2 regions of the Actinomadura gamaensis genome follow, and region 1 is predicted to be linked to the other one. Evidence: riboswitches for the same ligand, from Rfam matches in the RefSeq annotation. Region 1 holds a riboswitch; the other holds the start of a gene.
The links. A riboswitch is a leader RNA that binds a small molecule or an ion and turns the genes downstream of it on or off. The one in region 1 is predicted to bind ZMP and ZTP.
Positions count from the first base shown of each region.

Region 1 (5,593 bases):
GTCGCCACGTCGGTCTTGGAGTCGCCGCTCCACGCGCCCATGCGGTGCGGGTGGGTGCGGGCGTACTGCTTGACGGCGGCGGGGGCGCGCCGGTCGGAGTTGCCCTGGCGGAGCACCGGGTTCACGGCGCTGCCCTTGACCCGGTCGTAGCGGGCGCGGACGTCGCGCTCCTCGTCGGTCTTCGGGTCGTCGGGGTAGTCGGGCAGCGCGTAGCCCTGCTCCTGCAGCTCGGCGACGGCGGCCTTGAGCTGCGGGATGGACGCCGAGATGTTCGGCAGCTTGATGATGTTGGCCGCGGGGGTCTCGGCCAGCTCGCCGAGCTCGGCGAGCGCGTCACCGATGCGCTGCCCCTCCTCGAGGTACTCCGGGAAGGCGGCGATGATCCTGCCCGCGAGGGAGATGTCGCGGGTCTCGACCCCGACCCCGGCGGTCGAGGCGTAGGCCTCGATGACGGGCAGGAACGAGTAGGTCGCCAGGAGCGGAGCCTCGTCGGTATGCGTGTAGATGATCGTCGAGTCTGTCACCCGGACACTCCCTCACTTCATGGCGGCATCTTTGCTCGATATCAAGATATCCGGTGTTCAACCCGCCTCCGGACGACGGATGGTGTAGACCAGCGGGCACGCCTCGGGCCGCCCCCCGGCACATGCGCCGACCTGGGAAAACCCCGGAAAAATCAGCGGTGACGGTGAGTGGTTCGCCGCTGCCGGAGGGTCAGCGCGGGACGACCAGGGCGGTGACCGCGATGGCCACCGCGAACCCGGCCATGATCGTGACGTCCAGCCAGCGCTTGCGGGTCTCCAGCATGCCGACCTGGCTCGGCGGCAGCACCAGCCGCGCGAGCGCGCCCAGCAGGACGGCGGCGGCGAGCAGGCCCGAGCCCTTGCGGAAGTAGTGCAGCGCGCACAGCACCAGGCCGCCGCCGACCCCGGCGAGGACGATCAGGTACGGGAGCTGGCCGAGCCAGTTCGGCCCCACCCCGCCGCCGCGCGGCGTGCGCCGTCGCCGGTGCAGTTGCGTGCTCATGCCGAAGTGCCCCTCGTCCGGACGGTCCGTTCCGATCCCGGCGCGCGTCGGGCACGCCGGTCGGCGCGCCGGCGTGCGGCACGCCGAGGTGATCCGTGCTCCCGCCTTCCACCGTAGCGCCGAACGGGCCGGGTGACGACGGCCGCGCCGGCGGGGAGCCGGTGGCCGGGGCGCGCGGAACCGGGCAGGCGGGAACGCCGGACCGCGGGGACGCGGCCGTGGAACGGCGGGCCTGCGGCCGTGGAACGGCGGGTCCGAGGGCGCGGAGGCGGGGTGGGTGCCGCCGTCGAACGCGTTCTTGGACCGTTCCACGACCTCCGGATAACGCCCGACGAACCCTATTTACGACGAAAACCGGAGAACACGGAAACCCCTGTGCCATCGGCCCTACTCACCGGTAGGAGGGTGTGACGATCACCGGCACGGGTAACCCGGCAGACAGGGGTCGCTAACTAGCTGGGAGGACTGCCGTGGAGGGGCCGTTCATGCGGATCGAGGACAGCGGACTGGTGATGCCGCTGCGCCCCGACGTAACGACGGTCGGCCGAGGGCGAGGAGTCGACATCCGCCTCGACGACCCGAGTGTGTCCCGTTTGCACGCAGAGATCGTTCGGCGCGGCCCGTACGTGTACGTCGTCGACATGGGGCTGTCCCGCAACGGGACCCGTGTCAACGGCCGCCCGATCGCGCGCCGTGTCCTGGAGGACGGCGACGTCGTGAGCTTCGGCACGGCGCGCTGCCGGATGGGGGGCATCCCCCGCGAGGAGGTCGATCCCGACGTCGAGCTGCGGCGCGCCGTGGCTCCGGAGCTCACCCGCCGCGAGGTCGACGTGCTGACCTCGCTGTGCCGCCCCGCCCTGTCGGACGAGGCGTTCGTCGCTCCGGCCACCGCCCGCGAGATCGCCGCCGACCTGGTGGTCACCGAGGCCGCCGTCAAGCAGCACCTGCTGCGCCTCTACCAGAAGTTCCGCATCCCCGAGGGCGCCAACCGGCGCACCCGGCTCGCCAACGAGGTCATCGCCATGGGACTGGTCCGGCCGCTGCCGCCGGTGCACGTCCCGCAGCAGGGCCGGCCCCCCGTGGACGGCCGTGCCACCGGCGAGATCCGCCGTCCGGTCCCGCCCCAGGGCGCGACCCACGGCCACCCTCTGAACGGCGGTCCCGGCCGCCATACCGCCGCCGCCCGGAGGGCTAGCTAGGACGAGGCGGTGTGATCACGCGGTCGCCCCGGGCCCGGCAGCGCACCAGGGCGACCGTGCTTCCCCCCGCCGGGGGTCGTGAGACCCCCGGCGGGATCACCGCCGCACAGGCGGACTCACCGTCCGGAGATCAGGAGCGGGCGGATCGGAGCGGGCGGATCAGGAGCGGGCGGACGTCTCGGCCAGTTCCACGACGTTGGCCAGGAGCATCGCGCGGGTCATCGGGCCGACGCCGCCCGGGTTCGGGGCGACCCAGCCCGCGACCTCGCGGACGTCCTCGGCGACGTCGCCGGCGAGCTTGCCGTCCACGCGGGAGACGCCGACGTCCAGGACGGCCGCGCCCGGCTTCACCATGCCGGCGGTGATCAGACCGGGAACGCCCGCCGCCGCCACGATGATGTCGGCGTTGCGGGTGTGCGCGGCCAGGTCGCGCGTGCCGGTGTGGCAGAGCGTCACGGTCGCGTTCTCGGTGCGGCGCGTGAGCAGCAGGCCGAGCGAGCGGCCGACGGTGATGCCGCGGCCCACGACCACGACCTCCGCGCCCGCGATCGGCACGTCGAAGCGGCGCAGCAGCTCGACGATGCCCTTGGGCGTGCAGGGCAGCGAGCCCGGCTGCATGAGCGTGAGCCGGCCGAGGCTGATCGGCGCGAGGCCGTCGGCGTCCTTGGCCGGGTCGATCATCTCCAGCACGCGGAACTCGTCCAGGCCCTTGGGCAGCGGGAGCTGGACGATGTAGCCGGTGCAGGCCGGGTCCTCGTTCAGCTCCCGGACAGCCTGCTCGACCTCCCCCTGGGTCGCGGTGGCGGGCAGGTCGCGCCGGATCGACTCGATGCCGACCTCGGCGCAGTCCCGGTGCTTCATGTTCACGTAGGCGTGGCTGCCCGGGTCGTCGCCGACCAGGACGGTGCCGAGCCCGACGCTCACGCCGCGCTCCTTCAGCGCCGCGACGCGCACCGTCAGGTCGGCGCGGATCTCCGCCGCCGTGGCCTTGCCGTCCAGGATGTTCGCGCTCATTCGGTACCTCCGCGCGGATCTCGCCGAGTCCGCGCAGGGCGGCCCCGGTCTGCGAACCTCCGTCCACCCAGGCGCGCGGTGTCCGGACCGTCTCCGCTCCCCGGTGGTCGAATCCACCTTGTCTGCGCCAGTCGCGTCCCCCTCATGCTACCGGGCGGTTCGCCGGCGGGCGTTTCCCTTCCCGGGGACCTCCGGACGGGCGGGGTCGCGCGAGGGCTCCACGGAGTGGTTCCCGGGAATTGCGGCGAAGTGGCCGTTCCGGGCGTCTGCTCCCGGCCCTAGCGTCGGGGCCATGAACGACGCATGGTTCGATCGTCCCGTCCTGACCGGGCGGTACGTCCGGCTGGAGCCGCTGGCGGAGGAGCACGCCGAGGGCCTGTTCGAGGCGGGCAAGGACCCGGCCGTGTGGCGCTGGCTCAGCCACCGCCGCCCCGCCGATCTGGACGAGATGCGGGCGATCGTCGCGGACGCGCTGGCCGCCTGCGAGCGCCGGCAGCGGCTGCCCTGGGCGCAGATCGACGTGGCGACCGGCGAGGTCGCGGGCACCACGTCCTTCTACGAGATCGATCCCCGCAACCGGAACCTGTACATCGGGCACACCTGGCTCGGCGCGCGCTGGCAGCGCGGCGGCTTCAACACCGAGTCGAAGCTCATGCTCCTTGCGCGGGCGTTCGACGGCCTCGGCGCCCTGCGGGTCGGCTGGCACACCGACCGGCTGAACGACCGGTCGCGCGCGGCGATCGAGCGGCTCGGCGCGTCCTTCGAAGGCTTTCACCGGCGGCACCGGATCCGCCCGGACGGCACGCTCCGCGACACCGCCGTCTACTCGATGCTCGACACCGAGTGGCCGGAGGCCGGAGCGGCGCTGCGCGCGCGGCTCCGCTGAGCCTCCGGACAAGGGGTCAGTCCTGGTCGGGACGGCCGCGCCAGGCGATGATGCGGTCGGTGCCGTGCCAGCCGAGCTGGGCGGCGAGCATCGCCGCCGCCGCGGCGGCGAGGACGCCGACGAACTGGCGGGACTCCATGAGCAGGGCCGGGGCCTGGAGGACGGAGCCAAGCAGCCAGCCGACGAGGTGTTCCATGCGCGGATCTCCCAAGCGAGGGCCGCGCGACGGTCAGGAACGGGCAATGCGACGCGGCCTTCATCGAGGCTAAACGACGCGGAGAGTAAAACCTGCCACTTCGCCGAGACCCCGGCGGCCGGACGGCCGCCGGGGTCGTGGCATGCGACGCGCCGGTCAGTGGAAGAAGTGCCGGACGCCCGTGAAGTACATGGTGATCCCGGCCTTCTCGGCGGCCTCGATCGCCTGCTCGTCGCGGATCGAGCCGCCCGGCTGGACGACCGCGGTCACCCCGGCGTCCAGCAGGATCTGGAGGCCGTCCGGGAACGGGAAGAACGCGTCGGACGCGGCGACCGCGCCCCGCGCCCGCTCCTCGCCCGCGCGCGCCACCGCGAGGCGCGCCGAGTCGACCCGGTTGACCTGGCCCATCCCGACGCCGACGGTCGCGCCGTCCTTGGCGAGCAGGATCGCGTTGGACTTGACCGGACGGCACGCCTTCCACGCGAACGCGAGGTCGCGCAGGGTGGCCTCGTCGGCGGGCGCGCCGGTCTTCAGCTCCCAGTTCGCCGGGTCGTCGCCGGCGGCGTCCAGCCGGTCGACGGTCTGGATCAGCAGGCCGCCGTCGATCCGGCGCGACTCGGTCGGGTTGGCCGGGCCGTCCGGGCAGACCAGCAGCCGGACGTTCTTGAACCGCCCGGTGAGGACCGCCACGGCCTCCTCGTCGAAGGACGGCGCGATGATCACCTCGGCGAAGCTCTCGGTGATCTGCCAGGCCATCGCGGCGTCGACGGGCCGGTTCGCCGCGATCACGCCGCCGTAGGCGGAGGTCGGGTCGCACTCCAGCGCCTTGCGGTGCGCCTCCGCGATGTCCGCGCCGACCGCGATGCCGCACGGGTTGGCGTGCTTGATGATCGCGACGCAGGGCTCGCCGAAGTCGTAGGCGGCGCGGTGCGCGGCGTCGGTGTCGACGTAGTTGTTGTACGACATCTCCTTGCCGTACAGCTGCTCGGCGTTCGCGAGGCCGCCCCTGCCGCCCGGGTCGGTGTAGAGCGCGGCGCGCTGGTGCGGGTTCTCGCCGTAGCGCAGCGGGTTCTTGCGCTCCCACGTCGCGCCCGCGAAGTCGGGCCAGCCGGTCTCGGCGGCCTCGGCGTCCGGGGCGTAGGACGAGGCGAACCAGGACGCCACGGCCACGTCGTAGGCGGCGGTGTGGGCGAACGCGGCGGCGGCCAGGCGGCGGCGCTCCTCCAGCGTGAACCCGCCCGCGCGCACGGCCTCCAGCACCTCGCCGTACCG
Region 1 is NZ_JBHSIT010000007.1:458,690-464,282, forward strand. Features, by position in the region: gene ACFPCY_RS25185 (NADP-dependent isocitrate dehydrogenase) at 1-524, opposite strand, end outside; gene ACFPCY_RS25190 (DUF3017 domain-containing protein) at 715-1,026, opposite strand; gene ACFPCY_RS25195 (FHA domain-containing protein) at 1,497-2,225, shown strand; gene ACFPCY_RS25200 (bifunctional methylenetetrahydrofolate dehydrogenase/methenyltetrahydrofolate cyclohydrolase) at 2,385-3,239, opposite strand; ZMP/ZTP riboswitch at 3,298-3,384, opposite strand; gene ACFPCY_RS25205 (GNAT family N-acetyltransferase) at 3,532-4,125, shown strand; gene ACFPCY_RS25210 (hypothetical protein) at 4,142-4,321, opposite strand; gene purH (bifunctional phosphoribosylaminoimidazolecarboxamide formyltransferase/IMP cyclohydrolase) at 4,478-5,593, opposite strand, start outside.

Region 2 (5,593 bases), on a different contig from region 1:
CGAGCCGTGGCACGGCGTGACGCTGGTCGCCGAGGGCCCGGACGGCTCGGTGCTGGCGCTCGCCCACCTGATCCACGTGCTCGACCCGGGCGTCGCGGAGATGGCGTTCCTCGTCGAGGACGCCTGGCAGGGCCGGGGCCTCGGCCGCGCGCTCGCCGGGCTGCTCATCGTCCTCGGCCGCGAGCGCGGCCTGGTCGAGCTGCGCGCCACCGCGCTCAGCGAGAACGCCCGCATGCGCCGCCTGCTGGCCGGACTGGGCGGCCGGACGCGCCGCACCGAGGAACCCGGCATCGTGGAGGTCCGCCTCCGGCTGGACGGCCGTCCCGCGCGCCCCGAACCGCTCCGCGCGGGGCTGGCGTGAGGGCGAGGGAGGGGCGGCTGGCAGGATTGATCTGTGAGCGGCATCTACGACGACCCTTGGGCCTACGAGCTGGCGTGCTCGTTCCGCGACGTGTCCGCCGAGGTGGACGCGCTGCTCGGGTGGACCGTCCGGCACCGCTCGTCCGGTGCGGCGGCGCGGACCGTCCTGGAGCTGGCGGCGGGGCCGGCCGAGCACGCCCGCGAGTTCGCCCGGCGCGGGCTCGCCGCGACCGCGCTCGACCTGCACCCGGCGATGTGCGCCTACGCCGCCCGGCAGGCCAAGGACGCGGGCGTCGAGCTCGACGTCGTGCAGGAGGACATGACCTCGTTCGCGCTCGGGCGCCGGTTCGACCTGGTCGTGACCATGCTCGACTCGACGTCCCACCTGATGACGCTGGACGCGTTCGTCGCGCACCTCGACCGCGCCGCCGACCACCTCACCGCCGACGGCCTGTACGTGGTGGAGATGTCGCACCCGCGCGACCGGCTCACCGACGACCCGACCGTCGCCACCGGCTGGACGGTCGAGCGCGACGGACCGGACGGCCGCGTCGGGGCGACCGTCCGGTGGGGCGAGCCGTCCGACCGGCTCGACCCGGTCACCCAGATCGCCGACGACCACGTCACGATGACGATCACCCGGCCGGACGCGCCGGTCCGGGTGATCCGCGACGTGGTGCCCTACCGGTTCTGGACCGCGACCGAGCTGACCGCCGCCGTCCGGCTGTCCGGGGCGCTGGAGACGGTCGCCCAGTACGGCGACTTCGGCGACGTGGCGCTCACCGACGACGAGGCCTGGCGCATGATCACCGTCCTGCGCCGGGCCTGACCGGTCAGGGGGCGGGGGCCCAGCCGGGCATCGGGTGGCCGGCCATCAGCTCCCGGATCTCGGCGGCGACCCGCTCCACGACCGCCTCGTCGCCCTTGGCCGTCGCCTGGACGACCTCGTCGATCCACGCGGCGACCGGCTCCATGTGCCGCTCGGTCAGGCCGCGGGTGGTGATCGCGGCGGTGCCGATGCGCAGCCCGGACGGGTCGAACGGCTTGCGCGGGTCGAACGGGACGGCGTTGTAGTTCAGCTCGATCCCGGCCCGGTCGAGCGCCTGCGCGGCGGGCTTGCCCGCGACGCCCTTGTTCGTCAGGTCGATGAGGATCAGGTGGTTGTCGGTGCCGCCGGAGATCAGGTCGTAGCCGCGGGCGAGCAGCGCGTCCGCGAGCGCGCGGGCGTTCGCGACGATCTGCCGGGCGTAGGCCGGGAAGTCCGGACGCGCGGCCTCGCGCAGCGCCACCGCGATCGCGGCCGTGGTGTGGTTGTGCGGGCCGCCCTGGAGCCCCGGGAAGACCGCCTTGTCGACCGCCTTGGCATGCTCCTCGGTGGACATCACCATCGCGCCGCGCGGGCCGCGCAGCGTCTTGTGCGTGGTCGTCGTGATCACGTCCGCGTGGCCGACCGGGGACGGGTGCGCGCCGCCCGCGATCAGGCCCGCGATGTGCGCGATGTCGGCGGCCAGCACCGCGCCGCTCTCGCGGGCGATCTCGGCGAACGCCGGGAAGTCGATCGTGCGCGGGATCGCCGTCCCGCCGCACCAGATCAGCTTCGGCCGCTCGCGCAGCGCGAGGTCGCGCACCTCGTCCATGTCGACGCGGCCGGTGTCGGGGCGCACCCCGTACCGGACGGGGTTGAACCACTTGCCCGTGGCCGACACCGACCAGCCGTGCGTGAGGTGGCCGCCCATCGGCAGCGACAGCCCGAGGACGGTGTCGCCCGGGTTCAGGAACGCCAGGTAGACGGCCAGGTTGGCGGGCGAGCCCGAGTACGGCTGGACGTTGGCGTGCTCGACGCCGAACAGCGCCTTGGCCCGCTCGATCGCGGTCAGCTCGACCGGGTCGACGTTCTGCTGGCCCTCGTAGTACCGGCGGCCCGCGTAACCCTCGGAGTACTTGTTGGTGAGGACGCTGCCGGTCGCCTCCAGGACGGCCGGCGAGACGTAGTTCTCCGAGGCGATCAGCCGGAGCTTGTCGTGCTGGCGGCGTGCCTCGGCCTCCACCAGCCCGGCGATCTCGGGGTCCTCGGCGGTGAGGTGGGGGATCGACGGCTCGTGCATGGCTGCCTCCGCGAAGCTCGGGCCGGAGGCGCGGTCTCGGGCACCCCGGCCGTGATGAGGTGTCCCGTACACCCAGGCGCGCGGTGTGCGGCGGCGTTCGCTCCCCGGTGGTCGGATCCACCTTGACTGCGCCAGTCGCGTGCTGGTCATCATAGCGGTCCGCACCACCCCGCCCGGATGATCCTTTTTATGCCCGCCGGACCGGAAAGCCGCTAGGGTCCGGGGGATGCGTTCCGAACTCCCCCTCCGCAGGCCGGACGCGACCGTCCGGCTGGCCTGGCTGGACGCCCTGCGCGGCCTGGCCGCGATCACCGTGGCGCTGCACCACGCGACCTACCACTACATGCCGCACTTCCGCCGGACGCTGCTGGAATGGTTCGACCCCGGGGCGTTCGGCGTGCTGGTGTTCTTCCTCGTCAGCGGGTACATCGTGCCCGCCTCGCTGGAGCGGCGCGGATCGGTGCGGCGGTTCTGGACGGGCCGGGTCTTCCGGATCTACCCGCTGCTCGCCGCCGCGGTGGCGTTCGTGGTCGTCCTGCACGTGACGGGCCTGTACGAGCTGCGGGAGGGGCTCGCGACCGCCTACCACCCGGCCGTCGTGGCGCTGTCCCACCTCACGATGATGCAGGACCTGCTCGGAGTGCCGAGCGCGATCAACGTCCTCTGGACGCTGTCCTACGAGATGGCCTTCTACCTGCTGGTCGTGGCGCTGTTCTCGGTCGGCTGGCACCGGCGGTCGGTGGCGACGGCGTCCGCGCTGGCGGTCGCGGCGCCCGCGCTCGCGACGGTGCTGCCCGCCGTCGCGCTGTCGGGGCGGTTCGGTGAGGGACGGGTCTCGCTCGCCGCGTTCGTGCTGATGACGGCCGCGATCGGGCTGGCCTGCGCGCGCCGCTGGATGATCGCGCGGATCGGCGCGCTGCTCGGCGGCGCGCTCGCGCTCGCCCTCGTCCTGTTCAACGGGCGCGTCGACCCCTGGCAGGGCCTCGCGATCCTCGCCGTCATGTTCACCGGGACGGTCGTGCACCGCGCCGAACGGGGCCAGATCCGGCCCCGCACGGCCCTCGCCGTCTGCGCGCTGGTGCTGGCGAGCGCCGCCGGGACCGGGTTCTGGCGCTTCCACCACTACACCACCTGGGACACCGACCTCGGCGCGAAGCGCGCCTGGGCCCTCGCCGTCGTCGCGGCGTTCGCCGTCTTCGCGGCCGGGTTCGCGCTGCGGCACCGGCACGTCCCACGTTGGCTCGCCTGGCTCGGCGTCGTCAGCTACTCGGCCTACCTGCTGCACGAGCTGCTGCTGATGGTCCTCGACATGACCATCGGACGGCCCCACGACGACCAGCCGCTGCTGCTGGTCCCGTTCGTGGCGCTGCTGCTGGCGGCGAGCTGGGCCACGCACCGCTGGATCGAGAAGCCGGGCCAGCGCCTCGGCCGCGTCCTCGCCGGCCGTTTCGATCCGGCTCCGGCGCCGTCCGAGGGACGAGAGCAGAGCAGGGAGCAGGACGGCGCGTCCGTTCCGGCGCCGCGTCCGTCCCAGGCGGAGGTCACCAGCCCCTGAGCCCGCGCCCGCCGCTCCGGCGCCCCGGCCGAAGCCGGACGCGGAAAGGCCCGGTCCCGCTGCTCGGGTACCGGGCCGAAGGGGGCGGCGCGTCAGGAGCGCGCGGCCTCCATCGCGCGCTTGACGGCCTCGCGCTTCTGGCGGAGCTTGGCGAGGGCCTCCTCCAGGATCGCCTCGCCGTCGGCGTCGCTGCGCCGCTCCTTCACGTAGGCGAGGTGCGTCTTGTAGGGCTCGGTCTTCGGCGGGGCCGGCGGGTTGTCCTTGTCCTGCCCGGCGGGGAACCCGCAGCGCGGGCAGTCCCACGTGTCGGGGACCGCGACGTCGGTCGCGAAGCTCGGCCGGGTCTCGTGCCGGTTGGCGCAGTAGAAGGTCACCCACACGCGGGGCGCCGCGTCCCCGCGCTCGGCCTCACCCATCGGACCGGCTCCGACACGGCTGCCCCGAATCGCGTTGCCACTACCCACGGACTTACTCCTCGGTTGGTACGCCGCCGCCCGCGGTCGCGCGGTAGCTCTGGGGAGCCGGGCGGCGGCTCGGCGGTGTTAGGCGTTCTTGTTCGCTCTTGGTGCTGTGGTTCGCTCGGCGGGAGCGCGGCTCAGCCGACGCCCTTGTGCTTGAACAGCAGGCCGAGCACGATGATCGAGGCGAACCAGACCACTCCGACCCCGATGGTCAGCCGGTCCAGGTTCCGCTCCACCACCGACGACCCGCCCAGCGACGACGAGATGCCGCCGCCGAACATGTCGGACAGTCCCCCGCCCTTGCCCTTGTGCATCAGGACGAGGACCACCATCAGCAAACTCGTGATGATGAGCACGATGGACGTAGCGATGATCACAGTTGCGCGCCTTCTCTGGCCGTCCCCGCCGGGCGGGGCCTGTCTGATGTTGGGACGGAGGATCTAGCCGGGCGGTTTACCCGTCACCCCCGAAGGGTACGACGAACTCTCCGCTGGTTCGGCAAGAACCGGCGGGTCGAGACCGAATTGATCTCAACCACCGGCCGCCGACGGCGTCGGGTTCAGACCGGGAACTCCCGGTAACGGCAGATCTTGACGAACTCACCCGCGTCCAGACTGGCACCACCCACCAAAGCGCCGTCCACATCCGGCTGCGCCATGATCCCGGCGATGTTGCTGCCCTTGACCGAGCCACCGTACAGGATCCGCACCTTCGCGGCCGTCTCGCCGTCGTACAGCTCGGCCAGCCGGGCCCGGATCGCGCCGATGACCTCCTGGGCGTCCTGGGGGGTGGCGACCTCGCCGGTGCCGATCGCCCAGACCGGCTCGTAGGCGATCACCAGCTCGGCGGCCTGGTCGGCGGGGATCTTCACCAGCGCGCCGGTGACCTGGTCCACGCAGTGGCCGACGTGCTCGCCCGCCTTGCGGACGTCCAGGCCCTCGCCCACGCACACGATCGGCGTGATCTTGCTGGCGAGCGCGGCCCGGGCCTTGGCGTTGACCAGCGCGTCGTCCTCGTGGTGGTACTGGCGGCGCTCGGAGTGCCCGACGGTCGCGTACGAGCAGCCGAGCTTGGCCAGCATCGCGCCGGAGATCTCGCCGGTGTAGGCGCCG
Region 2 is NZ_JBHSIT010000005.1:32,182-37,774, reverse strand. Features, by position in the region: gene ACFPCY_RS17875 (GNAT family N-acetyltransferase) at 1-361, shown strand, start outside; gene ACFPCY_RS17870 (class I SAM-dependent methyltransferase) at 395-1,189, shown strand; gene ACFPCY_RS17865 (serine hydroxymethyltransferase) at 1,194-2,465, opposite strand; ZMP/ZTP riboswitch at 2,529-2,614, opposite strand; gene ACFPCY_RS17860 (acyltransferase family protein) at 2,692-4,020, shown strand; gene ACFPCY_RS17855 (RNA polymerase-binding protein RbpA) at 4,113-4,484, opposite strand; gene secG (preprotein translocase subunit SecG) at 4,616-4,858, opposite strand; gene tpiA (triose-phosphate isomerase) at 5,041-5,593, opposite strand, start outside.
Region 2: it holds a riboswitch for ZMP and ZTP, as region 1 does, so the genes downstream of both, ACFPCY_RS17865 (serine hydroxymethyltransferase) here and ACFPCY_RS25200 (bifunctional methylenetetrahydrofolate dehydrogenase/methenyltetrahydrofolate cyclohydrolase) in region 1, are expected to answer to the same signal.